3 regions of the Micromonospora sp. NPDC048894 genome follow, and region 1 is predicted to be linked to each of the others. Evidence: riboswitches for the same ligand, from Rfam matches in the RefSeq annotation. Region 1 holds a riboswitch; each other region holds the start of a gene.

What was found. A riboswitch is a leader RNA that binds a small molecule or an ion and turns the genes downstream of it on or off. The one in region 1 is predicted to bind cobalamin.
Region 2: it holds a riboswitch for cobalamin, as region 1 does, so the genes downstream of both, cobN (cobaltochelatase subunit CobN) here and AB0C22_RS07445 (ribonucleoside-diphosphate reductase subunit alpha) in region 1, are expected to answer to the same signal.
Region 3: it holds a riboswitch for cobalamin, as region 1 does, so the genes downstream of both, bluB (5,6-dimethylbenzimidazole synthase) here and AB0C22_RS07445 (ribonucleoside-diphosphate reductase subunit alpha) in region 1, are expected to answer to the same signal.

Annotation. Positions count from the first base shown of each region.
Region 1 is NZ_JBEZFY010000003.1:36,478-46,007, reverse strand. It holds gene AB0C22_RS07475 (PEP/pyruvate-binding domain-containing protein) at 1-127, shown strand, start outside; gene AB0C22_RS07470 (TetR/AcrR family transcriptional regulator) at 134-700, shown strand; gene AB0C22_RS07465 (hypothetical protein) at 820-1,206, shown strand; gene AB0C22_RS07460 (hypothetical protein) at 1,344-2,063, opposite strand; gene AB0C22_RS07455 (oxidoreductase) at 2,119-3,021, opposite strand; gene AB0C22_RS07450 (helix-turn-helix transcriptional regulator) at 3,151-4,038, shown strand; cobalamin riboswitch at 4,067-4,283, shown strand; gene AB0C22_RS07445 (ribonucleoside-diphosphate reductase subunit alpha) at 4,403-6,778, shown strand; gene AB0C22_RS07440 (ribonucleotide-diphosphate reductase subunit beta) at 6,832-7,809, shown strand; gene AB0C22_RS07435 (PIG-L family deacetylase) at 7,869-9,203, opposite strand; gene AB0C22_RS07430 (ABC-F family ATP-binding cassette domain-containing protein) at 9,309-9,530, opposite strand, start outside.
Region 2 is NZ_JBEZFY010000010.1:190,667-200,196, forward strand. It holds gene cobI (precorrin-2 C(20)-methyltransferase) at 1-204, opposite strand, end outside; gene AB0C22_RS22260 (cobyrinate a,c-diamide synthase) at 327-1,664, opposite strand; gene cobO (cob(I)yrinic acid a,c-diamide adenosyltransferase) at 1,790-2,401, opposite strand; gene AB0C22_RS22270 (VWA domain-containing protein) at 2,401-4,659, opposite strand; gene cobN (cobaltochelatase subunit CobN) at 4,808-8,578, opposite strand; cobalamin riboswitch at 8,887-9,016, opposite strand.
Region 3 is NZ_JBEZFY010000013.1:177,562-187,091, forward strand. It holds gene AB0C22_RS25150 (amino acid adenylation domain-containing protein) at 1-3,201, opposite strand, end outside; gene AB0C22_RS25155 (kelch repeat-containing protein) at 4,000-5,061, shown strand; cobalamin riboswitch at 5,069-5,268, shown strand; gene bluB (5,6-dimethylbenzimidazole synthase) at 5,305-5,928, shown strand; gene AB0C22_RS25165 (hypothetical protein) at 6,368-6,802, shown strand; gene AB0C22_RS25170 (helix-turn-helix domain-containing protein) at 6,981-7,193, opposite strand; gene AB0C22_RS25175 (2Fe-2S iron-sulfur cluster-binding protein) at 7,182-9,230, shown strand.

The sequences.
Region 1 (9,530 bases):
CCCGACGGTGGCCCGCGAGTACGGCATCCCGGCCGTGATCAGCGTGCCGGGCGCCACCTCGCGGATCGTCACCGGTCAGATGATCACCGTGGACGGCGCGGCCGGCACCGTGACGACGGCGCGGTAGGCCCCGATGCCCAGGAAGGTCGATCCCCGTCAGCGCCGCACGCTGATCGCGGACGCGCTCATGCGGGTCGCCGCCGACCGGGGTCTGGAGGCGGTGAGCCTGCGGCACGTGGCCGCCGAGGCGGGGGTGTCCGCCGGCATGGTGCAGCACTACTTCACCACCAAGGACGAGATGATGGCCTTCGCGCTGTCCGTCGTCCGGGACCGGGGTCGGGCCCGGGTCGAGGCGGCGGTCGCGGCGCTCGGGTCGGACCCGCGGCCCCGGCTGCTGCTGCGCACCCTGCTTGCGGCGTTGCTGCCGTTGGACGAGGCGGCGCGCGAGGACGGACGGGTGGCGTTGGCGTTCCTGTCCTGGACCGCCCTGCACCCGGCGGCGGCCCCCGGCCTGCGGCCGGACACCGCGCAACTGGTGGAGTTCATCGCCGGGCTGCTGCCGCGGTCACCGGCGTCGGACGACGCGGCGGGGCTGCTGGCGCTGGTGGAGGGGCTGGGGGTGTACCTGCTCGGCGGGCAGTACACCCCGGCGCAGGCGACCGCGGTCCTCGACCACCAGTTGGACCTGCTCTTCGCCTGACCGCAGGCGGCGTCCCACGGGTCGGCGGTGCCCCGGCGCGGACCGCTCGCCGTGCGGGCTTGGCCGACCCGTGCAATCCTCTGTGGACAGTGATCGTCACCTATCGACAGGAGACTTCCATGCGATCTCGGCTCCTCTCCATCGCCTCCGCGCTGACCCTCGCCGCGAGCGGCTCGGTGCTGGCCCTGATACCCGCCAGCCCGGCCAGCGCACACTGCGACGGCCACGGGCAGCACCCGGATCTGTACAGCGGCGGCGGGATCTCCTGGGGCGACGGGACCTTCATCCGCGCCTACCCCCACCAGGACTGCCAGCCCAAGGGCCAGGGGTACCCGAGTCAGAACATCGACGTCCACTGCGCCACGCTGACCGGTGACCTGTGGTTCTTCGTCCGCAACACCTCCACCGGGATCAACGGGTGGGCCCGCCGGGACGCGCTGCGCTTCTCGCAGACCGTCACCATCGACGACTGCGCCAACGGGCTCGCCCCGCACCGCGTGGCCTGACCGAGGCTGCCGGCCCGGCACGGCGTGCCCCTCGACGATTCGAGCGGTGCGCAGGTGTGACGGGACCCGGCAGCCCGGGGTGGACGGCAACCGCGTCCACCCCGGGCAGGCCGGACCCGCAGGTCGACCCGACGGCGTCAGGTCAACAGCGCCGGGCGCAGCTCACCACCCACGTTGATCGTGCCGATGACCCGGTCGCCGGTGAGGTCGAAGACGTCGACCGCCCGGTTGGTGCGCATGAGTTCCCGCACCGACGGCGGCAGCGGCGGGGGTTCCTTCATCGCCGCCCGGACGTCCCGGGTGGTGGAGATCAGCCGACCGACCAGCGACGCCCCGTCGTGGTCCACCCGGACCCGGCCGTACTCCCAGCCGCAGGTGGTGAGGTCGAGCACCTCGAACAGGCGGGCGAGCAGCGGATGCGGGTCGGTCGCCCGGACGAACTGCGTCGCCCTCGTCCCGACGACCGTGGCGGCGGCGGCGACGTGCACGTACGGGTGCAGGCCGCCCGGCAGCGCGAACAGCGGCCAGTGCAGCCGGCCACCGGCCGCCCGCCACAGTGGCCGGTAGTTGCGCCGGTCCACCGGGAACCGGTGACCGGTGCGCCGGTACAGCTCCGCCGTCTGGGCCGACAGGTCCGCGTGGGCCGCGTCGGCGAACTCGCCGACGATCCTGGCCGCCACCGCCAGGCCGTCACCGTCGTCGAGCAGGCCGACGATTCCCGCCACCTGGTCGGCCGGCGCGACGGCCACGTGGGTGCCGTACCGCTGCCGCACCTCGGCCGACAGCGCCGCCTGCCGGACCGGATCCTCCTGGACCTGCCGGCCCCCGCCGCCCAGCACCCGCCCGAGCCATCCCATGTCGCCTCGTCTCCGCCACCGTCACCGACCGCAGCCATGCTAGTGCGACCCTGCGTCAGAGATAGCTCACGCCGGTCAGTTCCTCGGCCGCCGTCCACAGCCGCCGGCCGACAGCGGGATCGGTGGCCTCCGGGCTGGCCCGCACCTCGGTGACCGGACCCCAGGTCTGGAAGAGCCGGGCCGGGCCGAAGAACTGGCCGCCCCGGACCGCCGGGTCGGTGGCGGCGCGCAGCTGGGGCAGCGCACCCCACTCCACCGGCTGGGTGGCCAGCAGGCCGAGCCAGGCGACCACCCGGCCACGCCGGCCCCGGTGGGCCATGGCCCGGGGGGTCAGGTTGGTGCGGGTGACACCGGGATGGGCCAGCACGCTGAGCACCGGTGCTCCGGCGGCGCGCAGCCGCCGGTCCAGCTCGACGCCGAAGACGGTGGTGGCGAGCTTGGACCGGCCGTACGCGGCGGCGCCCCGGTAGCCGCGCTCGCCCATCAGGTCGGCGAAGTCCAGGTGTGCGTTGCGGTGGGTGATCGAGCTGAGGTGGACCACCCGGGCCGCCCGCGCGGCGGCCAGGTTGTCCAGCAGCAGACCGGTCAGCGCGAAGTGGCCCAGCAGGTTGGTGGCGAGGTGCAGCTCGTGGCCGTCGGCACTGGTGCGGCGCGGGCCGAGCAGCACCGCACCGGCGTTGTTGACCAGCAGGTCGATCCTCGGATGGGCGGCGGCCAGTCCCGCCGCGAACGCCCGGACCGAGGCGAGGGAGGCGAGGTCCAGCTCACGTACCTCGACGTTCCCGCCGATGCGCCTGCCGGCCTGCCGGCCGGCGGCGGTGTCGCGGACGGCGAGCACGACGTGCGCACCACGGTGGGCCAGCGCGGTGGCGGTGACCAGGCCGAGGCCCGAGTTCGCGCCGGTCACCACGGCGGTACGGCCGTGCTGGTCGGGGATGTGGTCGGCGGTCCAGGTCATCTGCTGCTCCTGAGCGGTCGGGGTGGGGGACGCCGACGTTAGGGGCCGCCCGGCCGGGCTCGGTCGTCCCCGGTCGCCTAGGTCCCGCAGTCCTACCCACCCCGGTCCGGGCCGCGTCACACTGGCCCCATGACCCATCCGTACGCCCGCGAACTCGGTGACTTCCTGCGCGCCCGACGCGGCCGGCTGCACCCCCGCGACGTCGGCCTGGAGCCGGGCGGGCGACGCCGGGTCACCGGGCTGCGCCGCGAGGAGCTGGCGCTGCTGGCCGGGTTGAGCACCGACTACTACCAGCGGATGGAGCAGGGCCGGGAGGTCCGCCCGTCCGACCACGTGCTGGACGCGCTCGCCGCCGCGCTCGCCCTCGACGACGAGGAACGCCGGCACCTGTTCACCCTGGCCCGCGCCGCCCGCCGGCCGGTACCGGCCCGGGTGGACCACGGCCCGGAGCGGGTGCCGGAGAGCACCCGACGGCTGCTGCGGGTGCTGGACACCCCGGCGGTGGTGCTCGGCCGCCACCTGGACCTGCTCGCCTGGAACCGGTGGGCGGTGGCGCTGCTCGGCGATCCGGCGGACCTCCCGCCGGGCCGGCTCAACATGCTGCTGCTGATGTTCGACGAGGCGGCGTCCCCGGTGCGGCGCTGCGCGTCCTGGGAGCAGCAGGCACTGGACTACATCGGCATGATGCGTGCCGCCGTCGCCACCGACCCCACCCATCCCCGGGCCACCGCGATCGTCGGTGAGCTGAGCATCCGCAGCGCCGAGTTCCGGCGGCTGTGGTCGCGGCACGACGTGCGCGGGTCGGTCAGCGGCACCAAGACCTTCCAGGTCCCCGGGGTCGGTGACATCGTCCTGGACTGGGACACCTACCCGCTGCCCGGCAACCCCGGCCCGGTCCTGCTGGTCTTCACCGCCGAGCCCGGCAGCGCCGACGCGGACGCCCTGCGGCTGCTGGCGTCACTGCGGGCCACCGACCGGTCGGAGGAGAGTTATCTGACACGCCGACGCGACATCTAGTGTTGCCTCTCCCCCATCCACGCCATATATGGTGTGCCACGCAGCTGGTTCGACCGGGCCCGGTGGTCCGGTCGAGGCAACAGGGAACCCGGTGGAAATCCGGGACTGCCCCGCAGCGGTAAGTGGGAACGACCGCCGTCATCGAGCACTGGACCGCCAGGTCTGGGAAGCGACGGCCAGTAGGCGACCGGCGACCCCGGTCACGCCCGCGAGTCCGAAGACCTGCCAGTGCGCCGTGCGCTGCTGCGCGCGGCGGTCGGAGGTCGCGCGGGACGACCGACGCCAGCACCCGGGCCGGCCGTCGTGCCGTGCCCGTTGGCGTTCTCCCGCGTCCGATGGCCATCGGTGACAGCGAGGAGAGGTCATGACGAACGTAGCGGAGCGCCCACCGTCCGAGGTCGACGGCGCGGAGTCACGCCGGCCGGCGATGCGGGTACGCAAGCGCGACGGCGACACCGAGCCGGTCGACGTCAACCGGATCGTCACGGCCGTCGCCCGGTGGGCCACCGACCTGGACGAGGTCGATCCGCTGCGGGTGGCCACCAGGACGATCAGCGGCCTCTACGACGGGGCGACCACGGCCGAGCTGGACAAGCTGTCGATCCAGACGGCGGCGGAGCTGATCGGCACGGAGCCGCAGTACTCCCGGCTGGCGGCCCGGCTGCTGGCCGCGTACGTGGACGAGGAGGTCCGCGGGCAGGCGGTGGAGAGCTTCAGCCAGTCCATCCGGTACGCCCACGGCCTCGGCCTGATCGCCGACGACACGGCGGCATTCGTGGCCCGGCATGCCCGGCAGCTCGACGACGCCGTCGACCCGGCCGGTGACCTGCGGTTCGAGTATTTCGGGCTGCGTACGGTGGCCGACCGCTACCTGCTGCGGCACCCGCAGTCGCGGCTGGTGGTGGAGACCCCGCAGTTCTGGCTGCTGCGGGTGGCCTGCGGGCTGTCCACCACGCCCGACGAGGCGGTCGGGTTCTACCGGCTGATGTCGTCGCTTGCCTACCTGCCGAGCTCCCCGACGTTGTTCAACTCGGGCACCCGGCACACCCAGATGTCGTCGTGTTTCCTGGTCGACTCGCCGCGCGACGAGCTGGACTCGATCTACGAGCGCTACCACCAGGTGGCGAAGCTGTCGAAGTTCTCCGGCGGCATCGGCATCTCCTTCACGCGGGTGCGGGGCCGGGGCGCGCTGATCCGGGGCACCAACGGCCGGTCCAACGGGATCGTGCCGTTCCTGAAGACCCTCGACGCCGGGGTGGCGGCGGTCAACCAGGGCGGCCGGCGCAAGGGCGCCGCCTGCGTCTACCTGGAACCCTGGCACCCGGACGTCGAGGAGTTCCTGGAGTTGCGGGACAACACCGGTGAGGAGGCCCGGCGTACCCACAATCTCAACCTGGCCAACTGGATCCCCGACGAGTTCATGCGCCGGGTCGAGGCCGACGGCGACTGGTCGCTGATCGACCCGTCGGACGCCCCCGAGCTGCCCGACCTGTACGGCGAGGACTTCGACGCCGCGTACCGGGTCGCGGAGAAGAAGGCGGTCCGCACGGTGAAGGCCCGGGACCTGTACGGGCGGATGATGCGCACCCTGGCGCAGACCGGCAACGGGTGGATGACGTTCAAGGACCCGTCGAACCGGCTGTCCAACCAGACCGGCGTGCCGGGCAACACGATCCACCTGTCCAACCTGTGCACCGAGATCCTGGAGGTCAACAGCGACACCGAGACGGCGGTGTGCAACCTCGGCTCGGTCAACCTCGGCGCGCACCTCACCGGCGACGGCGTCGACTGGGACAAGCTGCGCGCAACGGTCCGGACGGCGGTGGTGTTCCTGGACCGGGTGATCGACATCAACTACTACCCGGCCGAGCAGGCGGCGGCGTCGAACCCGCGCTGGCGGCCCGTCGGGCTGGGGCTGATGGGTTTGCAGGACGCGTTGTTCGCGCTGCGGCTGCCGTTCGACTCGGCCGGGGCCCGGGAGTTGTCCACCCGGGTCCAGGAGGAGATCTTCCTGACCGCCCTGGAGACCTCGGCCGGCCTGGCCGAACGGTTCGGCGCGCACCCGGCGTACCCGCAGACCAGGGCGGCCCGGGGTGACCTGCACCCGGACCTGTGGGGGGTCGAGCCCACCCAGGCCGCGCGGTGGGCGGCGCTGCGCACCCGGATCGCGGCGCACGGCCTGCGCAACTCGCTGCTCGTGGCGATCGCCCCGACCGCCACGATCGCGTCGATCGCCGGCTGTTACGAGTGCATCGAGCCGCAGGTGTCCAACCTGTTCAAGCGGGAGACCATGTCCGGGGAGTTCCTCCAGATCAACACCTATCTGGTACGCGAGCTGAAGGCGCGCGGCCTGTGGACGTCGGAGATCCGCGACCAGATCAAGCGGGCCGAGGGTTCGGTGCAGGGCATCGTCGACCTGCCCGTCGAGGTGCGGGAGTTGTTCCGGACCGCGTGGGAGCTGCCGCAGCGGGCGCTGATCGACCTGGCCGCCGCGCGGGCGCCGTACATCGACCAGTCGCAGTCGCTGAACCTGTTCCTCAGCGCGCCGACCATCGGCAAGTTGTCCTCGATGTACCTGTACGCCTGGAAGTCCGGGCTGAAGACCACCTACTACCTGCGGTCGCGTCCGGCGACCCGGATCCAGCAGGCCACCGTCACCGTCGCCCCGGTCGTGGCGGCCGACGCCGAGGCGTTGGCCTGTTCCCTGGAGAACCCCGAGAGCTGCGAGGCGTGCCAGTGACCACCGTCGACGAACCCCGCACCGCCGGGCGGCAGCTGCTGCTCGACCCCGGCATGGACCTCACCCTGCGGCCGATGCGCTACCCGCACTTCTTCGACCGGTTCAAAGACGCCATCCGCAACACCTGGACGGTGGAGGAGGTCGACCTGCACTCCGACCTGGCCGACCTGGAGCGGCTGTCCCCGGCCGAGCGGCACCTGGTGTCCCGGTTGGTGGCGTTCTTCGCCACCGGTGACACGATCGTCGCCAACAACCTGGTGCTCAACCTCTACCAGCACGTCAACTCTCCCGAAGGCCGGCTCTACCTGTCCCGGCAGCTGTTCGAGGAAGCCGTGCACGTGCAGTTCTACCTGAACCTGCTCGACACGTACGTCCCCGACGAGCAGGAGCGGTTCGCCGCGTTCGCCGCGATCGAGAACATCCCGTCGATCCGGCGCAAGGCCGAGTTCTGCTTCCGCTGGATCGACTCGGTCTTCGAGCTGCGGGAGCTGCGTACCCGGGCGGACCGGCGGGCGTTCCTGCTCAACCTGATCTGCTTCGCCGCCTGCATCGAGGGGCTGTTCTTCTACGGCGCGTTCGCCTACGTCTACTTCCTGCGGTCCCGGGGTCTGCTCAACGGGTTGGCGTCGGGCACCAACTGGGTGTTCCGCGACGAGTCGATGCACATGGCGTTCGCCTTCGACGTGGTGGAGACCGCCCGGCGGGAGGAGCCGGACCTGTTCGACGCCGACCTGGAACGGCAGGTCACCGAGATGCTCGCCGAGGCCGTCGAGTGTGAGGTGCAGTTCGCCGAGGACCTGCTCGACCAGGGCGTGTCGGGGCTGTCGCTCGCGGACATGCGGGCCTATCTGGAGCATGTGGCCGACCGGCGGCTCACCCAGCTCGGCATCGCGCCGCGCTACGGCGCGCAGAACCCGTTCGCGTTCATGGACCTGCAGGACGTGCAGGAGCTGTCGAACTTCTTCGAGCGACGGGTGTCGGCGTACCAGGTGGGGGTCAGCGGCAGCGTCACCTTCGACGACGACTTCTGACGCGCCGTACGGTGGCCCGGTCCGGTGGGGTGTCCGACCCCACCGGACCGGGTCGCCGTTCACGGGCCGGCGTTGCCGAACACCTCGATCTCGGCGAGGCCGACGTTGACGGTGCCGCCGCCGACCCCGGTGACGGTGAGCTTGACGCTGGTCACCGTCTTCGCCGCCGGGAGGATGACCTCCGTCGGGCCGCCGCCGTTGTCCAGGGCGCCGACGGCCGTGGAGGTGCCGTCGCTGAACAGCAGGGTGCCGCCGGTGATCTGGTCGTTGGGGTTGGGTCGGTCGTAGAGGACGACCCGGCGGACGGTGCGCGGGCCCGGCCAGCTCAGGGTGAGCTGGGTGCCGACGCCCCCGTAGACGGTCGCCCACTCCCGGGTCTGGTCGTCGGGCCAGCCGGCGATCACCCCGTCGACGGCCTTGGCCGCCGTCTGCCCGCTGCTGGTGTCCTGGCTGGTCGCGGTGACGGTGGCCGTCCGGGCCAGGTTGGGGCCGAGGACCTTGTACTGCCGCTGGAGGAAGGCCGGGTAGTCGTAGCCGGCGCAGGTGGGCAGGCTGGTGCAGGCCCCGTCGTCGTACTGGCCGTAGGCGAAGAAGGCGGCGGACTTGCCGGCGACGTCGGTCGACCCCAGGTTCGCCGGATAGTTCTTGATCTTGTAGTCGTGGTAGCCGGTGAACGTGGGCGAACCGACGTACGCCTGCTCGGCGGCCTGGGCGAAGTAGGCCGCGCCGTGGTGGTCGCTGTGGTCACCGTCGCCGAACCCGCCCGCGTGGTCCTGGGTGTTGACGGCGGTCGGCTGGTAGGCGGTCATCAGCCCGGCCAGGGCGCTGATCAGGCCGGAGCGGGTGTAGCTGGACGCGCCGGCACCCAGCGACGTGATCGTGGAGATGTCGTTGAGCCAGAGCTTCTGCAGGCTCTGCGAGCCGGTGTTCGGATGCCCCGTGCCGCCGGGGTAGCCGTCCGGCAGCCGCAGGAAGGCCAGCGACACGGTGGGCTTGCCGGTGAGCGTGAAGACCGGGATCGGATGCCCGCTGATGCCGGCGTCCGCCTGGGTCCAGGTGTTGGCGACCCCGGTCATCTGGGCGTAGGCCGTCTTGGCCCCGGTCTCCCGGCCGCCCCAGTAGGTGCTGTCCCGGCCGGCGTCGCCCGCCGTGACGAAGACCGTCCGGACACAGCGGTTGGCCTGCACGTCGTGCAGCAGGTCCGGGCTGAGGAAGAGCAGGTCGTCGTCCTGGTGGGCGACCACGTTCATGATCGCTCCCGCCGGACAGCCCGGCCCGGCCTGGGCCGCCGGCGGGCCGGCCAGGGCCGCCGCCACGCAGGCGGCCACCACCGGAACGGCCAACGACCACCGGGCCGGACGACTGCGAACTGTTCGCATGACAAGGTGACGCACGGTTACCTCCCCGTAGCAGTAGCAGTGCGCCCTCTTTTTACCATGGACGAACGTCTATTTTTGCCCTGTCGCGACGGCTCCCCTGCCTCGGGCCTCCGGGCCGGGTCAGCGCGGCGGCCCGGTCTCGGTGAGCCGGCCGTCGGCCAGCCGGAGCCACCGGTCCACGGCGATCCCGGCCAGGAACCGGTCGTCGTGACTGACCACCACGAAGGCCCCCCGGTACGCCAGCAGCGCGCTCTCCAACTGCGCCACGCTGACCAGATCCAGGTTGTTGGTGGGCTCGTCGAGCAGCAGCAGGTGCGGTGCCGGCTCGGCGGACAGCAGGCA
Region 2 (9,530 bases), on a different contig from region 1:
GTCGAGGGCGAACGGCAGCCGGCGCAGCCGGTGCGCCGGCACGTGCGCGCGGACCGTCGTCTCGGCCCGGCCGGGGGGCGTCGCCGGGTCCGCCGCCAGCCGGTCCAGCACCGGTACGACCACCAGGTCGGCCTCGGCCAGCACCCGGACCGCCTTGAGGGTGAGCAGTTCCGGGTCCCCCGGCCCGACCCCCACCCCGGTCAGCGTGACCGGCCCGGTCGGCGCGGCCCGGCCCGTGCCCCCCTCGACGACGGACGGGCGGTCCGGCCCGGTCGGCGCGGCCCGGTCAGTGGCGGCGACGGGCGGGTGGTCCGCCCCGGCGTCGGTCACCGGGCCGCCGCCTCGACCAGTCGGCGGGCGGCCCGGGGGTGACCCGCCCAGTGGGTGTGCAGGTACGAGGCGTGCACCTGCCCGGTGACGAACCCGTGGGCGGTGTCGTCCCAGCGCCAGGCGGGCCGGTCGCCGTGCCCGGGGTCGGTGACGGTGCGGTGGAACTCGTGGCCGCGTACCCGCTCACCGGCGGGGTGGACCGGGGATTCGGTGGCGGCGACCGCGTCGCGGTAGCCGAGGGTGAGCCGGCCGGACATCCGGGCGTGGTGGTCGAGCCGCCCGCACATCGGCACCCCGTCCAGGGAGCGGCCGAGGTAGAGCAGCCCGGCGCACTCGGCGACCACCGGCCCGGCGAAGCCGGCCAGCTCGGCACGGAGCCCGGTGTTGTCGCTCAGCGCCTCGACGTGCACCTCGGGGAAGCCGCCGCCGATGACCACGGCCCGGGTGCCGGCGGGCAGGGCCGGGTCGGCCAGCGGGTCGAACGGGGCCACGGTCGCCCCGGCGGCGGTGAGCAGTTCGGCGGTCTCGGCGTACGAGAAGGTGAAGGCGGCACCGGCGGCGACCGCGACGACCGGACGGTCCACGCCGGCCGGGCCACCGACGGCGGTGCCCGGGTCCCAGGCGTCCACGGTCAACGGTGGGGCGCTGCGGGCCAGGTCGAGCACCGCGTCGAGGTCGACGGTGGACGCGACGAGCCCGGCGAGCGCGTCGACGACGGCCAGCGACTCCGGTGCCCGTTCGGCGACCGGCACCAGCCCCAGGTGTCGGGCCGGCGCGGCCACCTCGACGGCCCGGGTGACCGCCCCCAGCACCGGTACGCCCACCTCGGCGAGCGCGTCGCGCAGCAGGGTCTCGTGCCGGGGCGAACCGACCCGGTTGAGGACCACCCCGCCGATCCGTACGGCCGGGTCGAAGGCGCGCATGCCGAGGACCAGCGCGGCGGCCGAGCGGCCCTGCGCGGTGGTGTCCAGGACCAGCAGCACCGGCGCGTCGATCAACGTGGCGACGTGGGCGGTGGAGGCGTACCCGGCCCGGCCGACCGCGCCGTCGTGCAGCCCCATCACCCCCTCGACCACGGCGACGTCGGCGGGGGTGGGGACGCTCGCGCCGTGCCGCAGCAGCGGGGCGATCAGCTCCTCCCCGACCAGCCACGGGTCGAGGTTGCGACCGGGGCGGCCGGCGGCGAGCGCGTGGTAGCCGGGGTCGATGTAGTCGGGGCCGACCTTGTGCGGGCTGACCGTGAGGCCCCGGCGGCGCAGCGCGGCGAGCAGCCCGGTGGCGACGGTGGTCTTGCCGTGCCCGCTGGCCGGGGCGGCGACCACCAGCCGGGGCAGCGCCCACGGGCCGACCGGCGCGGCGGGCCCGGCCGACGGTGGCCCGCCCGGCGCGGGGCCGCCCGGGTGACCGGTCGGCGCGTTGCCCGGCGGGCGGCGCTGGTCGGTGCGGCGGGTCGGTCCGGTCACCACTCGATGCCCTTCTGGCCCTTCTGACCGGCGTCCATCGGGTGCTTGACCTTGGTCAGCTCGGCGACCAGGTCGGCCGCCTCGACCAGGCGCGGGTCGGCGTCCCGGCCGGTGATCACCACGTGTTGGAAGCCGGGCCGGTGGGTGAGGGTGTCGACCACCTCGTCGACGTCCACCCAACCCCACTTCATCGGGTAGGTGAACTCGTCCAGGACGTACAGGCCGTAGCGCTGCGCGGCCAGGTCACGCTGGATCTGCCGCCAGCCCTCCAGGGCGTCGGCGGCGTGGTCGGCCTCGCCGCCGCGCTGGATCCACGACCAGCCCTCGCCCATCTTGTGCCAGGCCACCGGGGCGCCCTGCCCGGTGTCGGCGTGCACCTGGCCGAGGGCCCGGAAGGCGTTCTCCTCACCCACCCGCCACTTGGCGCTCTTGACGAACTGGAACACCCCGATCGGCAGCCCGGCGGTCCAGGCCCGCAGTGCCAGGCCGAACGCGGCGGTGGACTTCCCCTTCATCTGCCCGGTGTGCACGATGGTCAGCGGACGGTGCCGCCGCTGCCGGGTGGTCAACCCGTCGGCGGGGACGTGTTCCGGCTTTCCCTGCGGCATCAGCGCACGCTCCGATTCGCTCCGACGGTGGCGAGCCCGGCCAGCGGGTCGGCGGTGACCGTGTCCAGGCGGTGGTGGGCCGCGCCGAGCTGGTCGGCCAGCCGGCGGGCCAGGTGCAACCGGACCGGGCCGGACTCACAGTCCACCACGACGCAGGGTGCGCCGGTGGCGGCGAGCACCGCCGCCGCGCGCGCCGACCGGTCCAGCGGCCGGTGCCCGGCGGTGGCCCGGCCGTCGGTGACGACCAGCACCAGCGGACGCCGGCGCGGGTCCCGCAGCCGCTGCACCCGCAGCAGGTCGGCGGCGGCGAGCAATCCCTCCGCCAACGGGGTACGCCCCCCGGTGGGCAGCTCGGCCAGCCGCGCCGACGCGGCCAGCACCGACGAGGTGGCCGGCAGCAGCACCTGCGCCCCGGAACCCCGGAAGGCGACCACCGCCACCGTGTCCCGACGCTGGTAGGCGTCGGTGAGCAGGGCCAGCACCGCACCCTTGACCGCCGACATCCGCTGCCGCGCGCCCATCGACCCGCTGGCGTCGACCACGAACAGCACCAGGTTGCCCTCGCGGCCCTCCCGGACCGCCTCCCGCAGGTCGTCGGGGCGCAGCAGCAACCGCCCGCCGCACCGGCCCCGCCGGGCCTGGTGCGGGGCGGCGGCACGCAGGGTCGCCGGCAGGTGCACCGTGGCCGGTCGGCCGGCGGGCACCCGCGCGCCGGTGGTCCGCCCGCGCCCGGTCCGGGCCCGCGACCGCCGGCCGGGCACCCCGTCACCCACCCCCGGTGCGGTGAACAACCGGGCCGTCAACCCCCGCTGCGGTACGGCCACCGAGCCGGCGCCCGCCGGGTCACCCGGGTTCGCGGTGCCGCCCTGGCCTGGTCGCCCCGGACGGGCACCGGTGTGCTCGGCGGACCCGTCGTCGGGGCGTCCCGACCGGCCGTCGGCGCGGTGTCCGGTGTCCGGCCCGTCGTCGCCGTCCGGTCCGCCGTCGTCGATGCGGTCCGGCCACCGGTCGTCCCCGGACTGTGGGGAGGCCGGACCGGTCCGGGCGCGCGGGTGGTCGTCGTGGCCCAGCGGACCACCAGCGTCCTGCGGCCCACCGGTGGCGTCCTGCGGCCCACCGGCGTCGTCGGGTGGCTGTGGACCGGACCCGCCGCCGGGGCCACCCGTCGAAGGGCCGCCCGGCCCACCGCCGTCCGGGCCGCCGGGGTCACCCGGACCGGCCGGGCCGGTATCCGGCGGATCGTCGTCGGGGTGCTCGTCGCGGGCCCGCTGCAACGCCTCGTCGAGGCGTTTCTCGTCCAGGCCGGGGGTGTCGAACGGGTCACGACGACGCCGGTGCGGCAGGGCCAACCGGGCGGCGACCCGCACGTCGTCGGCGGTCACCCGGTCCCGCCCCTGCCAGGCGGCGTGTGCCACGGCGGTCCGGGCGGTGACGATGTCGGCGCGCATCCCGTCCACGTCGAACGCGGCGCAGACCTCGGCGATCTGCCGCAACGCGGCGTCAGGCAGCAGCACCGCGTCGAGCCGCCCCCGGGCGGCAGCCACCCGGGCGGCCACCTCGGCGTCGGCGGCGGCCCAGCGGGCGGCGAACCCGGCCGGGTCGGCGTCGGCGGCGAGCCGGCGGCGCACCACCTCCACCCGGACGACCGGGTCCCGGCTGGCCGCCACCTCGACGGTCAGCCCGAACCGGTCGAGCAACTGCGGACGCAGCTCACCCTCCTCCGGGTTCATCGTGCCCACCAGCAGGAACCGGGCGGCGTGGCTGACCGAGACACCCTCCCGCTCGACGTGGCAACGGCCCATCGCGGCGGCGTCCAGCAGCAGGTCGACCAGGTGGTCGTGGAGCAGGTTCACCTCGTCGACATAGAGCACCCCCCGGTGGGCGGCGGCGAGCAGGCCCGGCTCGAAGGCGCGTACCCCCTCGGCGAGGGCCTTCTCCAGGTCCAACGAGCCGACCACCCGGTCCTCGGCGGCACCGACCGGCAACTCCACCAGCCGGGCCGGACGGCGCTCGACCGACGCGGCGGTCGGGTCCTCGTGCCCGGCGACGCCCGGGTGCGGACCGTCCGGGCAGGTCGGATCCGGGGCGGCCGGGTCGCAGCCGAACCGGCACCCGGCGACCCGGTCCACCGGCGGGAGCAGCGCGGCCAGTGCCCGCACGGCGGTCGACTTGGCGGTGCCCTTCTCGCCCCGCACCAGCACCCCGCCGATCGCCGGGCTGACCGCGTTGAGCAGCAACGCCAACCGCATGTCGTCCATCCCGAGCACGGCCGAGAAGGGAAACCCGCTCACTGTGCTGCTCCGGCTCGCGACTGCGGGGCTCGCAAACCCGGCTCACTCCTCGCGCTCACAGAGCTGACCTCCGATCGCGACTGCGGGGCTCGCAAACCCGGCTCACTCCTCGCGCTCACTGCTTTTCCTCCAGGTCGCCCTCGGTGGCCAGGTACGTCTCCCGCAGCCGGTCCAGGGTGGCGGGCTCCGGCGCGGCCCACAGGCCCCGGTCGGCGGCCTCCAGCAACCGCTCGGTGATGCCGCGCAGCGCCCACGGGTTGGACCGTTCCAGGAACTCCCGGGTCTCCCCGTCGAACAGGTACGCCTCGGCGAGGCGCTCGTACATCCAGTCGTCGACGACACCGGCGGTGGCGTCGTAGCCGAACAGGTAGTCCACGGTGGCGGCCAGCTCGAACGCGCCCTTGTAGCCGTGCCGGCGCATCGCGGCGATCCACTTCGGGTTGACCACCCGGGCCCGGAACACCCGCCGGGTCTCCTCGCCGAGGGTGCGGGTGCGCACGTCGTGCGGCATCGCCGAGTCGCCCACATAGGCGGCCGGGGCGGCCCCGGTCAGGTGCCGCACCATCGCCACCATCCCACCGTGGTACTGGAAATAGTCGTCGGAGTCGACGATGTCGTGCTCGCGGGTGTCCTGGTTCTTGGCCGCCACCGCGATCCGGGCGAAGGACCGTTCCATGTCGGCCCGCGCCTCCCGCCCGTCCAGGCCCCGGCCGTAGGCGTAGCCACCCCAGACGGCGTACACCTCGGCCAGGTCGGCGTCGGTGCGCCAGTTCCGGGCGTCGATCAGCGGCAGCAGCCCCGCCCCGTACGCCCCGGGCTTGGAGCCGAAGATCCGGGCGGTGGCCCGCCGCTCGTCGCCGTGGGTGGCGAGGTCGGCGGCCACGTGCGCGCGCAGGTAGTTGTCCCCGGCCGGCTCGTCGAGGGCGGCGACCAGCCGTACCGCGTCGTCGAGGAGGGCGACGACGTGCGGGAACGCGTCCCGGAAGAAGCCCGAGATGCGGACCGTGACGTCGACCCGGGGCCGGCCCAGTTCCGCCACCGGCACCACCTCGACGCCGGTGACCCGCCGCGACCGGTCGTCCCACACCGGCCGGCAGCCGAGCAGGGCCAGCACCTCGGCGATGTCGTCACCCTGGGTACGCATGGCGCTGGTGCCCCACACGGTCAGCCCGACCGACCGCGGGTACTCGCCGGTGTCGGCGAGGTAGCGGGCGAGTAGCGAGTCGGCCAGCGCGACCCCGACGTCCCAGGCGTTGCGGCTGGGGATCGCCTTCGGGTCGACGGAGTAGAAGTTGCGGCCCGTGGGCAGCACGTTGACCAGCCCCCGGGTGGGCGACCCGGACGGACCGGGGGGCACGAACCGGCCGTCGAGCGCGCCGAGGGTGTGGGTGATCTCGTCGGTGGTGCGGTCCAGCCGGGGCACCACCTCGCGGGCGGCGAACCGCAGCACCTCGGCGGCGTCGGGGCAGGACCCACCGGTCACCTCGGTGACCACCTCGTCGACCCGGGCGGGGTCCCAACCGAGGGTCTCCATGCCGAGGACGAGCCGCCGGGCCAGCCCTTCGATCAGGTCCACCGCGTCGGCGGCGGTGACCGACGGCCCGTCGACGACGTCGGTCAGCGCCGCCGGCACCGCCACCCGCGCCCCGGGCTCGGCGAGCAGCGCCTGCTCGTCGAGGTCATAGCTGGCGGCGAGGGCCTGACGCAGGCCGGGCAGGGCCTGGGCACCACCCCACACCTGGGGGGCGCGCAGCACGGCGAGGACGAGGTTCACCCGGGGCTCACCGGTGGGCACCTCGGCCAGGATGTGCAGCCCGTCGCGGATCTGCACGTCCTTGACCTCGCACAGGTAACCGTCGAGGTGCAGCACGAAGTCGTCGAAGTCGTCGGCGTCGGGCATCGCCTCGGTGTGCAGGTCGTGGTGCAGTTCGGCGACGCGCACCAGCTCCCAGATCTGCCCCCGGACCACCGGCACCTTCGCCGGGTCGAGGGCCTGCACGGTGGCGTACTCGTCCAGCAGTTGTTCGAGTTTCGCCAGGTCGCCGTAGGTCTCGGCGCGGGCCATCGGGGGCACCAGGTGGTCGACGACGACGGCGTGCGCCCGCCGCTTGGCCTGGGTGCCCTCGCCGGGGTCGTTGACGATGAACGGGTAGACCAGCGGCAGGTCGCCGAGGACGGCGTCGGGGGCGCAGTCGGCGGCCAGGCCGAGGCCCTTGCCGGGCAGCCATTCCAGGGTGCCGTGTTTGCCGAGGTGCACCACCGCGTCGGCACCGAACCCGCCGTCGGCGACCGGCGCGGCCAACCACCGGTACGCGGCGAGGTAGTGGTGGCTGGGTGGCAGGTCGGGGTCGTGGTAGATGGCGATCGGGTTCTCACCGAAGCCGCGCGGCGGCTGGATCAGCAGGGTGACGTTGCCGAACCGCAGCCCGGCCAGGACGATGTCACCGTCGTCGGTGTAGAGCTGGCCGGGTGGCTCACCCCAGTGTTCCCGCATCCGGTCCCGCAGGTCGGCCGGCACCTGGTCGAACCAGCGCCGGTAGGTCTCCCCCGGCACCCGGGCCTCGGCGGCGGACAACTGTTGCGGGGTGAGCCACTCGACGTCGTGACCACCGGCGGCGATCAGTGCGTGGATCAGGGCGTCCCCGTCGGTGGGCGGGGGCGCGTCACCGAGGTGGTATCCGGCGGCGGCGAGGGCGGCGAGCAGGCGTACCGCCGAGGCGGGGGTGTCCAGGCCGACGGCGTTGCCGACCCGGGAGTGCTTCGTCGGGTAGGAGCTGAGCACGATCGCCAGCCGCCTGTCGGCGGGGGGCAGGTGCCGCAGCCGGGCCTGTCGGACGGCGATCCCGGCGACCCGGGCGGCCCGCTCGGCGTCGGCGGCGTAGACCGACAGCCCGTCGGCGTCGATGCGTTTGAACGAGAACGGCACGGTGACGATCCGGCCGTCGAACTCGGGGATCGCCACCTGCATCGCCGCGTCCAACGGGGACAGTCCGGCGTCGCTGCCGGCCCACTGGTCCCGGGTGCTGGTGAGGCAGAGCGCCTGGATCACCGGCACGTCGAGGGCGGCGAGCGCGCCGACGTCCCAGGCGTCCTCGTCGCCGCCACCGGAGGCGTCGGCGGCGACCGTCCCCCCGGCGGCGAGGACGGTGACGACGAGCGCGTCGCAGCGGGCGAAGAGGTCCAGCGGCCCGGCACCGGGGGTGAGCCCGCGCAGCGATCCGCAGTAGATCGGCAGCGGGTTCCCCCCGGCCGCGTCGACCGCGTCGGCCAGGGTGTGCACGAAGTCGGTGTTGCCGGCCAGCGCGTGCGCCCGGTAGAACACGATGCCCACCGTGGGCCGCCCGTCGCCGTCCGCCCGCCGCCCGTCCGGCCCGGCCGCCGGTTCCGCCGGGTCGATCGGGTCGACCGGGGCGGTCGGGTCGACCGGGGCGGTCGGGTCGACCGGGGCGGTCGGGGGTCGACGGTCGAGAATGCCGTACGGCGGGGTGGGGGTGGGCGGGTCGAAGCCCTCACCGGTGAGCAGGACCGTGTCGGACAGGAACCGGGCCAGCTGGGCGAGGTTTGCCGCACCCCCCTCGACCAGGTAGGACAGGGCTTCGGTGGCCACCCCGGAGGTCACCGTGGAGGCCGCCATCAGCTCCGCGTCGGGCACCGCCTCGCCGCCGAGCACGATCGTGGGGACGCCGGAGCCGAGCACCGCCGCGAGGCCGTCCGGCCACGCCTGCCGACCACCGAGCAGCCGTACGACGGCCAGGTCGACCCCGTCGAGCAGGGCCGGCACGGCGTCCACGTCGACCCGGGTGGGGTTGGCGAGCCGGTAGTCGGCGGCGCTGGCCCGGGCGGCGAGCAGATCGGTGTCGGCGGTGGACAGCAGCAGGATGCGCACGTTCGGCTCCGGAGAGTGACGTCCGGCTCGACCACAGGGCCGGGCCGAGCGGGGCGGGAGGGACGCCGGTCAGCGGCGGCGGAGGTACGACGCACCCGCCTGCGGCGGGGTACCCGGACCGGCCGTCAGCGGTACGTGGCAGGCCGACCGCCCCGGCGGCGGCCGGCGACGGTGGGAGAGGTGGGAGCACGCGGCGGCGCGGGCTCGACGGTGATGCAGAAATCACCGACCGTGATGGGGTCGGCAGTGACGCTGTGCGTCATCGGGTCCTCCTCGGGTGTCCACGCCCTGGGGTTCTCCGACGGCCGAAGTATCCTGGCTCCCGGATCGACGCTCACCCCCGGCCTTCCAACCGTGCACGCACGGTCGTGACTCACGAGGGGGGATCGCTCCCCGGTGACAGTGGCGGGACCGCGTCGGAATCGCACCGACTTCCTTCACTGCCGTCAGGCCGCGAATGCTGCCATACTCCTCACCCCGAGGTCAACGGTGGCCACCGGCCCCGCGACGGCACCGATCGACCCCTGTGGCGAGGCCGGCAGCCGCCCGCCCCGCGCATCCCACGGGTGGGTCCGGCCCCGCCCGACGGCCGACCCGCAGCCGCCCCGTGCGGCGCACCCGCAGATCCTCCGAGGCGACCCGCAACCCGCCTGAGGGAGGTCCGCCGGCCGCCACCAGCCGGTGCGGAGCCGATCGAGGCACCCATCCCGGGACCGACCGTCCCGGGACCGACCGTCCCGGGACCGACCGTCCCGGGACCGACCGTCCCGGGACCGACCGTCCCGGGACCGACCGTCCCGGGGCCGACCGTCCCGGGGCCGACCGTCCCTGGCGGTCGGAACACCTCTCTCGCACCCTGTCGAGCTGATGACGTCAACGACTCGGGGTCGGCACGGTCCGACCCGACCGGACGGGCGTCGGGCCGGGCCGTCCCACCCGGGGGGACCGATCC
Region 3 (9,530 bases), on a different contig from region 1:
ATCGGCGGCCGGTGGTGCGACGGCCTGGAGGTGCACCTGCTGGGCGAAGTCGCGCAGGTTGGGCGAGCCGTACAGGGTCCGGACGCCGAGTTTCGCGCTGAACGCCTGGTTGACCCGGCTGATGACCCGCATCGCCTGCAACGAGTTGCCACCCAGTTCGAAGAAGTCGTCGTCGGCGCTGAGTCGCCAGGCGGCCATGCCGAGGACGTCGGCGAAGACGGCGGCGACCTGCCGTTCGGTCGGGGTGGCCAGCGCGACGACCTCCCGGTCGGCCTGGACGTACGCCGCCGGTGCGGGCAGTGCCCTCCGGTTGAGCTTGCCGCTGAGCGACATCGGCAGGCTCTCCAGCACCCGCCAGGCCTGCGGGACCATGTATGACGGCAGAAACTGGGCGGCGTGCCGGCGCAACTCGGCGACCGATGGTTCCGTCGACCCGGTCAGGGTCACGTAGCCGGCGAGGATCTGCTGGCCCCGCGCGTCCTCGGCCAGCTTCACCGCCGCCGTGTCGACCGCGGGATGGGTACGCAGCACCGCTTCGATCTCCTCGACCTCGATCCGTAGGCCCCGCAGCTTGATCTGCGTGTCGATCCGGCCCAGGAACTCCAGGTGGCCCTCGCGGTTCCAGCGGACGAGGTCGCCGGTGCGGTACACCCGTCCGGTGGACCGGAACGGGTCCGGGATGAACTTCTCGCTGTGCAGGTCGGGGCGGTTGAGGTAGCCGCGGGCCAGCCCCTCGTCGCCACCGATCAGCAGTTCACCCGGCACCCCGACCGGCACCAGCGCCAACTGCTCGTCGACGACGTAGAAGCGACGTCGGGTGATGGGCCCGCCGATGGGCGGCGAGGTCCGGTATTCCCCGCGGGGTACGACGTGCAGCGTCACGCCGATCGCCGCCTCGGTGGGGCCGTAGCCGTTGACGAACGTCCGACCCGCGACGTTCCACCGGTTGGCCAGCTCGGCCGGGCACGCCTCACCTCCGGTGAACACGTGGCGCAGGTGCGGGTACGGGCCGTCGTCGAGCAGCGCCAGCAGCGTCGGAGGTGCGCCGACGAAGGTGATGCGCTCGTCGCGGATCAGCGCGGACAGCGACTCCGTCGAGTGCAGGGTCTCCCGGCGTGCACACACCAGCGTGGCGCCGCTGATGAGCGCGGCGTAGACCTCTGCCTGACACAGGTCGAAAGCGAGTGACGCGAACTGCAGGATCCGGTCGCCGGGGCCGAACTTGAAGGTCTCGGCGAACGGGACCAGGTAGGACACCAACGCCCGGTGCTCGGTCAGCACCCCCTTGGGGCGGCCCGTCGAACCGGAGGTGTAGATCACGCTGACCAACGAGTCCCCGGTGCTCACCTCGTCGAGCGGGTCGCCTGCTCCCCCGGCCCCGGCGGACTCGATGTCCGGCCAGTCGCGGTCCAGGCACAGGTAACGACGCGACCGGGGCTCGGGAAGGCTGGCGAGCAGGTCGCTCGTGGTCAGCACCACGTGTGCGTCGGTGTCGTCGAGAATGAACTCCAGGCGGCCGACCGGGTGGTCGATGTCGAGGATCACGTACGCGGCGCCCGCCTTGGCGACACCGAGGAACGCCACGAGGACGTCCAGGCCGCGATCCATCGCGACCCCCACCAGCTCTTCGTGTCTGACCCCGCACCGGTGCCTCAGGTGGGCGGCGAGGACGGCGGCACGTCGGTCCAGTTCCCCGTAGGTCAGCTCGACGCCCTCGAAGACCGCCGCGACGGAGTCGGGTGCCGCTGCGGCCCGTTCCGCGACGAGGACGTGCACGGGATCGGAGCGGACGGCGTCGTCCGGACCGCGACCCAGCCGCATCAACTCGGCCCGGTCGTCGGCGGACAGCAGGTCGATCTCGGACACCCTGATGCCGGGGTCGGCGGCCGCACCGGTCAGGACGCGCTCGATGTGGGTGAGCAGTTGGTCGATGCGCCACCGGGCGAACAGCTCCGTCGAATACTCCGCCGACACCCTCAGCTCGGTCGCCGACTCGGCGAAGGTCAGCGACAGGTCGAACCGGGAGTGCATCGTCTGCTGGTCGACCACACTGATGGTGGCTCCGGGCAGGTCGAGGGAGCCGCTGCCGGTCTCCTCGTTGAGCACCTGGAGAAGGACGTCGAACAACGGATTGCGGCTGGGGTCGCGGGGGACGGCAAGGCGGTCGACCACCCGCTCGAACGGCACGTCCTGAAGCTCGTAGGCCCGCAGGGAGGTGTCCTTGACCCGATCGAGCAGCTCGGCGAAGGTGGGCTTTCCGGACAGGTCCAGCCGCAGCACCACCGCGTTGACGAAGATGCCGACGACCTGTTCCAGGTCGGGATCGGACCGACCGAGTGCGGTGGTGCCGACGGCGAGGTCCTCCTCACCGGTGTAACGGGACAGGACCACCCCGAGGGCCGCGGTCAGGAGCATCGACAGTGAGACCTTCTGCGACCGGGCGAGGCGGCGCGCGGTGGCACCGATCGATGCCGGAAAGACCCGGCTGAGGTGTTCGCCGCGGTGGACGGTGTACGGCGGTCGCGGGTGGTCAGCCGGCAGGTTCAACGCCGGCAGGCCCGACAGTTGGGACTTCCAGTAGGTGAGCTGCGCTTCGAAGGTGCCGTCTTCGAAGGCGGCCCGCTGGGCCTTGACGAAATCGGCGTAGTCGGTGGCGGCCCGGCCGGCCGGGAGTTCGTGACCCTGCCGGATCGCCGCGTACGACCTGCGGATCTCGTCACTGATCAGGTTGATGGACCAGCCGTCACACACGATGTGGTGAATGACGATGGACAACAGGTGTCGTTCCGTTGCGACGCGGAACAGGCGGAACCTGTAGAGCGGGCCCACGGCCAGGTCGAACGGTGTCCGTGCCAGCGTGGTGGCCGCGTCGAGGGCACGTGTCTCCCGGAGTTCCCCCGCTGCGGTGGAGTCGTCGATCACGAGCGCCTGCTCCGGAGGAGCTGCGATGACCTGGTAGGGAACGCCGTCGTGCGCGTCGAAGCGCGCGCGGAGGATGTCGTGGTTCGCGACGACCCGGGTCATCGCGGTCTGTAGTGCCGAGTGATCCAGGTCGCCGTCGATCCGGTACAGCACGGCGACGTTGTACGTCGGTGTGCCGGGGGCGAGTTGGTCGAGGAACCACAACTGTTCCTGGGCGAACGACAGTGGCAGTTCAGCCGAATCCGTCGCGTGTGCCGAATTCACCAGGGCCTCGGTCACTACCTCTCCTTCCTACAGACACCCGCAATCTGTCGAAAAAGCGCAAACTCGTGTCGCGTAATCACAGAGATGTCAGTGCCCGGGAGCGAACCCGGCGCTGTTTCGCCACGGGGTGACCTACGGTGAATCAATTTGGACAGCATCATCGGTCGGTGCCGGATATTGCTTCGATCCATTGCCACAGCTAGCGACCAGAGTATGACTGACGGTAACATTAACGATGGGGTGCGTCAATACGTATTGATGGCCGGCCGGGAGTTCGCCGGCGGGGTTGCGGCTGATTTGAGCTGGTCCGTATGGCTCATGGTCAGGTGTCCGTAGCGCTGTCCATCATGGTGAACCGTCCCGGTTTCGGCGCAGTCGGCGGTCACTGCGCGTGGCGGACGCCCGGAGGGCGGTGCACCACCAGGATCCCGCCGGGGAACGGGGGCGGACCTGGCCGACCGGACAGCCCCGCAACGTCACGCCGACGCGCCGTCCGGCGTGGTGGCCGGACCGTCCCGCGGGTGCCGACCCCCTCACCACGGGCGGCAGCCGGCAATCACGGCGTCGCGTTCCCCGCCCGACGCCGGCACCACCCACGGCGCACGTGAGGAGAATTCCCTTCCGCATCGTGCGGACACGACCCCAAGTGGTGACCGGCGACAGCTTCCCGAGCGAACACACATTCAGCCACGACACCATTTTCACCCTCGGGGGAAATTGGCAGGTCCTTCGCGGCTGCCGCGTACGCCGGACTGCTAGCCTGCCGATCAGCGGAAACGCCCGTCGACCCAGCGCGAAGGGAGCATCCCAGTCGTGACGACAATTCGCATTCTCGGCCGCGCCGCACCATGGAGGACACTGTTCCTCGCCATTGCCGTCGCGGTGGCCCAACTGCCGGCACCCGTCGCCGGTGCCGCCGCCAGGGGCGACCGACCCGCCCTCCGTTGGCGGGCCGACGACGCGCTGTCGAGTTCCCGCTTCGCGCTGGCGGCGGCCACGGCGCCGGACGGGTCGATCTTCGCGATCGGGGGTGCCGACGCGGCTTCGGTCACCACGGTGGTGGAGGTCTACACGCCTCGGACGCGGCGGTGGAGGGCCGGTCCGTCGCTGCCCCGGCCCCGGTACCGCCATGCGGCGGCCACCGGCGGGGACGGGCGCGTCTACGCGATCGGTGGCAGCTCTCCCGGTGCCGAGGGAGCTTTCCTCAGCTCCGTGCTCGCCCTGACGCCGGGCGACGACCACTGGGTGCCCGTCGCGTCGATGCCCAGCGGACGGCAACTGCTCGCCGCGACGGCCGGCACCGACGGCCGGGTCTACGCCGTCGGCGGGGACCGTCGCGGCTCGCTGTCCACCCTGGAGGTCTACGAGCCGACGGTGGACCGGTGGACCACCGCGGCGTCGATGCCCACGCCGCGCTACGAGATGGGGGTGACCGGCGGACCAGACGGGCGGATCTACGCGATCGGCGGCTGCGGGGACGGCGTCCTGAACGTCCTCGACGTCGTCGAGGCGTACTCGCCCACCACCGACACCTGGGCGACTCTCGCGCCGCTTCCCAGCCGGCGGTGTCTGGTCGACGCCACGACCGGCCCGGACGGCCGGATCTATGCGACAGGTGGCTGTGAACTGGTCACCGACCCTTCGGGAAGACCTGTCGACTGCGTGGACACCACCCGGGTGGACGCGTACTCACCCGACACCGGCACCTGGGCGACGGTCACCGGCACCACCACCGCCCATCGTGAAGGCGCGGCGGTCACCAGCGGCAGGAGGATCTTCGCGATCGGCGGGCACACCGCCGGGGTGGAGTCCGCGCGGGTGACCGCCCGCCGCCCGCCGGGGGCGTGGCCGGCCTGCGTCACCGGCACGGGTTAGCATCGGCGGCGGCATGATCGTGCGAGGTGCCCCGCGGGTGCGGGGAGAATCGGGAAGCCGGTGTGATTCCGGCACGGGCCCGCCGCGGTGACCGGGGAGCGACCGTCCAGGCGCGAGGAGCGCAGCCACTGGCCGTACGGCTGGGAAGGCGGACGGGTTGGCGTCGATCCGGGAGTCCGAAGACCGGCCTCGCGTCGACCGCCCGCCCGTCCGGGGTGGGCCGAGCGCAGCGGGAGCCTGCCTGTGGAACTCTACGACGCCATCCACCGCCGCCGGGACGTCCGGGCCCAGTTCACCGGGGAACCGGTGCCGGACGGCGCCCTGCACCGGATCCTGGACGCCGCGCACGCCGTACCCAGCGTCGGTTACTCACAGCCGTGGGACTTCGTCCTGGTCCGGGACCCTGCCATCCGTCGTCGGTTCCACCGGCACGTGCAGGCCGAGCGGGCGACGTTCGCCGCCACCCTGGACGGCGCGGCGGCCGAACGGTTCGCGGGCATCAAGATCGACGGGGTGTTGGAGTCGACGCTGTCGGTCGTCGTCACGTACGACCCGCAGCGTGGGGGCCCGGCCGTGCTCGGGCGGCACGCCATCGCCGACGCCGGTCTCTACTCGGTCTGCCTGGCCATCCAGAATCTCTGGCTCGCCGCCACCGCCGAAGGGCTGGGCGTCGGGTGGGTCTCCTTCTACCGGGAGTCGTTCCTGGCCGGGCTGCTGGGCGCACCGGCCGGCATCCGGCCGGTGGCCTGGCTCTGCGTCGGGCCGGTCACCCACCTGGAGTCCGTGCCCGACCTGGAACGGCACGGGTGGCGTCGACGCCGACCTCTCGCCGAGGCGATCCACCACGACCGTTGGTTGCACAGCTGAATCCCCATTTTCCATTGTGGATGACAGCGCGCCTCGTCGCTGCAACACTGTTTTCGGTCGATCCCCCGCCGACTTCCTGAGTGCCCACTGATGGATTTTGACAGCGATGGGACAGCCATTGGATCTGCACAGGGTAGTAATCAGCCATCCTGAATCCTGCCCGAGACAGGTTGACTTCATTGTCACCGACGACCGGCACGGCACCGCCGCTGCACCGGCGGCCTTCCCCGCCGGACTTCGCTTCGGGGTTCACCGGTGACGCGAGGCGGTCGTTGTCGCCGCGGGTCACGGCGACCGATGGCAGCTCACGGAGAAACCAGCCCCGAGCGCCCGCCTGACTGCGGTCGGATGTCCCCCGGGCCGACGAACACAGCCTCGACGAGCGCGCTGAGTACGCCGACTCATGCCTGGTCGGGTCGGACCGTCCACACTGGACCGCGTGACTTCTGAGGCGGCCGGTGCACGTCGGTGGGGTGGCCCGATCGTGGGGCTCCTGGTCCTGGTCTGGATCGGCGGGCTGATCGCGGCAGCCGTGTGGTGGCTGAGCATCGGCTTGGCGCAGTGGAACGCCAACTACGACGGCCGGCCCGACGAGCTGGTGGGCCTCGGACGCCAGGCGAGCCTGGCCCTGCTGGTCGCCGCGTTGGTGGCGATCGCCGGCCCGGCAGTCATCGCGCTCGTCGCGTACCGGCTGCGGCTGGTCCGAACCGCGATCGTCTTCCTGGTGCTGACCGTCGTGATCGCCGTGCCCGCCCTACCGTTCGCCGCATCCGTCGGGCGGGGTCTCACTCCGGTGCCGGCAGACACGACGCCCGGCCCGCCAGGGCACTGCGTGGAACTCAGCGGCGGCGACAACCGCTGCCCGGGCGGCTGACGGGAGCGGGAGCAGCAGGGTGTGCCGGGATGACCGGGCAGGCGGCCCACCCGGAAACGACGGAAGGACCGGGGTGGTGCTGGCTTCCATCCGTCGAGGTGCCGGCCTGGCGTCGACCTGTCGGGAGTACGCGGGTCTCGACCATCACCCCGTGACAGGATCCGCCCGCCCTCCTTGCCTACTGGTCGTGACGGGCCTTGACCGCAGCCGTACGCAGCGCATCGATCGCACCCATGTTCAGCTCGGCCCAGCGTTTGAGCTCGCGCAACGGACCGACGAGCGTGTCGCCGAGCGCTGTCAACGAGTAGTGCACGGCGGGCGGACTCGTGGGTTCCACCCAGCGGCGGGCGAGGCCGGCGCCTTCGAGTTGACGCAGGGTGTGGGTGAGCATCTTCTGGGACACACCCGGCATGCGGCGGCGCAGCGCGGCACGAGCCGGACGACGTTCGTCGGTGGCGTCGCCGGGTTCGCCCACGTCCAGTCCCCCACGCGGATCTCGTTCGCCCTCCCCGAGGCCGACGCCTCCCCCGGGCCGACGTCGATGTTCTTCCTGCTGCCTGGAGTCGGCGAGGTCCTGCGTGTCAACGGCACGGTCACCTCCCAGCGGCGAGCACGGACCACGGTGGTGATCAGGCAGGCGTGGGTCCACTGCGCGCAGGCCATCCTCCGGTCCGGCCTGTGGCAGCCACCCACCCAGCAGACCGCGTCGGCCCCGCAGATCGCCCTCGACGAGCCGCTGGGGGCACCCGGTGTGGCCGAGTTCCTCGCCGCAGCGCCGTTCCTCGCACTGTCGAGCTGGGACACCGAGGGTGGCAGCGACACCAGTCCCCGAGGCGACCGGGGAACGGTGGTCCGGATCCTCGACGGTCGGACGCTCGTGCTCCCGGACCGCAGGGGCAACAAACGCGCCGACACGCTACACAACCTGCTGCAGGATGAGCGGCTCGCCTTCGCCGCGCTCGTGCCCGGCCGCAGCGGGGTGCTGCACGTACGCGGGCGCGGCGTGGTAACCGACGACCCGGCACTGCTACGGACCCTCGCGCTGCGCGGGCTGGCACCGCACGCGGCGCTCGTCATCGACGTCGAACACGCCGAGGTGACCGGCAACGACGCGGTGGCCCGGGCCCGGCTGTGGCATCCCGGCGCACACCTCGACCGCAGTGCCGCGCCGGATCTCACCATGATCGCGTTGGAGCACCTCGCCACGAACTCGGCGGACGCGCCGGGCGGGCCGCCTGCGGCACTGTTCAGGGTCATCGGCGCGATCCCGGGGCTGTCGCGGGCGCTGCGGGTGGTGATGCGCCGCGCCTACCGCTCCGCGCTGCGTAAGGAGGGCTACGCCGACATCGCGGACGGGCGACGGACCGACGGCGACCGGGCCGGAAGTCCGCTGCGGGAGGTGCGCATCGTGGAGATGCGCCGGGAGACGCCGAGCACCGTCACGATCGTCCTCGAAGACGCCGCCGGACGGCCCGACCACTTCGCGTTCCGGCCCGGTCAGTACTTCACGCTCGTCGTCGAGGTCGACGGCCGACCGGTCCGGCGGGCCTATTCGGCCTCGTCCGCGCCGGGGACGACGCGGCTGGAGGTCACCGTCAAGCATGTCGAGGGAGGGCGGCTCTCCAGCCACGTGCACCGGATGCTGCGCGTCGGGGACCTCCTGGGCCTGCACGGCCCGTCCGGGACGTTCCACACCGAGACCGAGCCACCGACCGAAATACTGCTCGTCGCCGCCGGCAGCGGTGTGACGCCGATGATGAGCATGATCCGTACGCGGCTCGCCGACCGGGCCGGCCACGACCGGATCGCGCTGCTCCATAGCAGCCGGTACGCCGACGAGGTCATCTTCGCCGCCGACCTCGACCGGTTGGCCGCGGAGCACCCGGACCGGTTGTCCGTCACCCACGTCCTGACCAGACGGGACGGCCGCCTCGACGCGGACCGCCTGGTGGACTGGTTCACCGGCCGTACGCCGGCCGCAGACGCCCGCTACTACGTCTGCGGCCCCGAGGCGCTCATGAGCACCGTACGGAAGGTGCTCGCGAGCCTCGGCGTGCCGAACGCGCGGGTGCACCACGAGACGTACACCTCGGGTGCCGGCACCACGATCGCGACCACGACGCCGCAGCCGATGACCGTGGAGGCGGCCGGGCAGCCCGTCGGTTCGGGGACTGTCGAGCCCGGTCAGAGTCTGCTCGACGCGGGTCTCGCCGCCGGGATCGACCTGCCGTTCTCCTGCACCGTCGGCACCTGCGGCGAGTGCGTCGTGCGGCTTCGCCGCGGCGACGTCGTGTTGAGCGAGCCGAACTGTCTCACCCCGCAGCAGCGGGCCGCCGGCTACACCCTGACGTGTGTCGCCCAGCCCCTGTCCGAGGTGACCATCGACCTCGCCGACCAGGGGCGTTCCGCGATAAGTGGCCAAGGCTGATCTGGACACCGGGTGGCAGATCGACGGGGTTGCAGGTCGACGGCGTCGTAGTCACGACGCCACCGACGACGACCCGGCCGACACCAGGCTGATCACACCCACGGTCAATGAGGTCCGCCACCTGATCACGCGTGCGTCATCCGTCCGACCAACGACGCCACCCACCGTCTGCACTGGTCGGGTTGACGCGATTCCGCAAGCTCGAGCCCGACGAGCCCACTACACGCCGCCTCCATCCCGGATTCCCGTCAGGGTCTCGCGACGGCTGATGCGCTAAGGGATGTCTCGTAACTCGGTGAT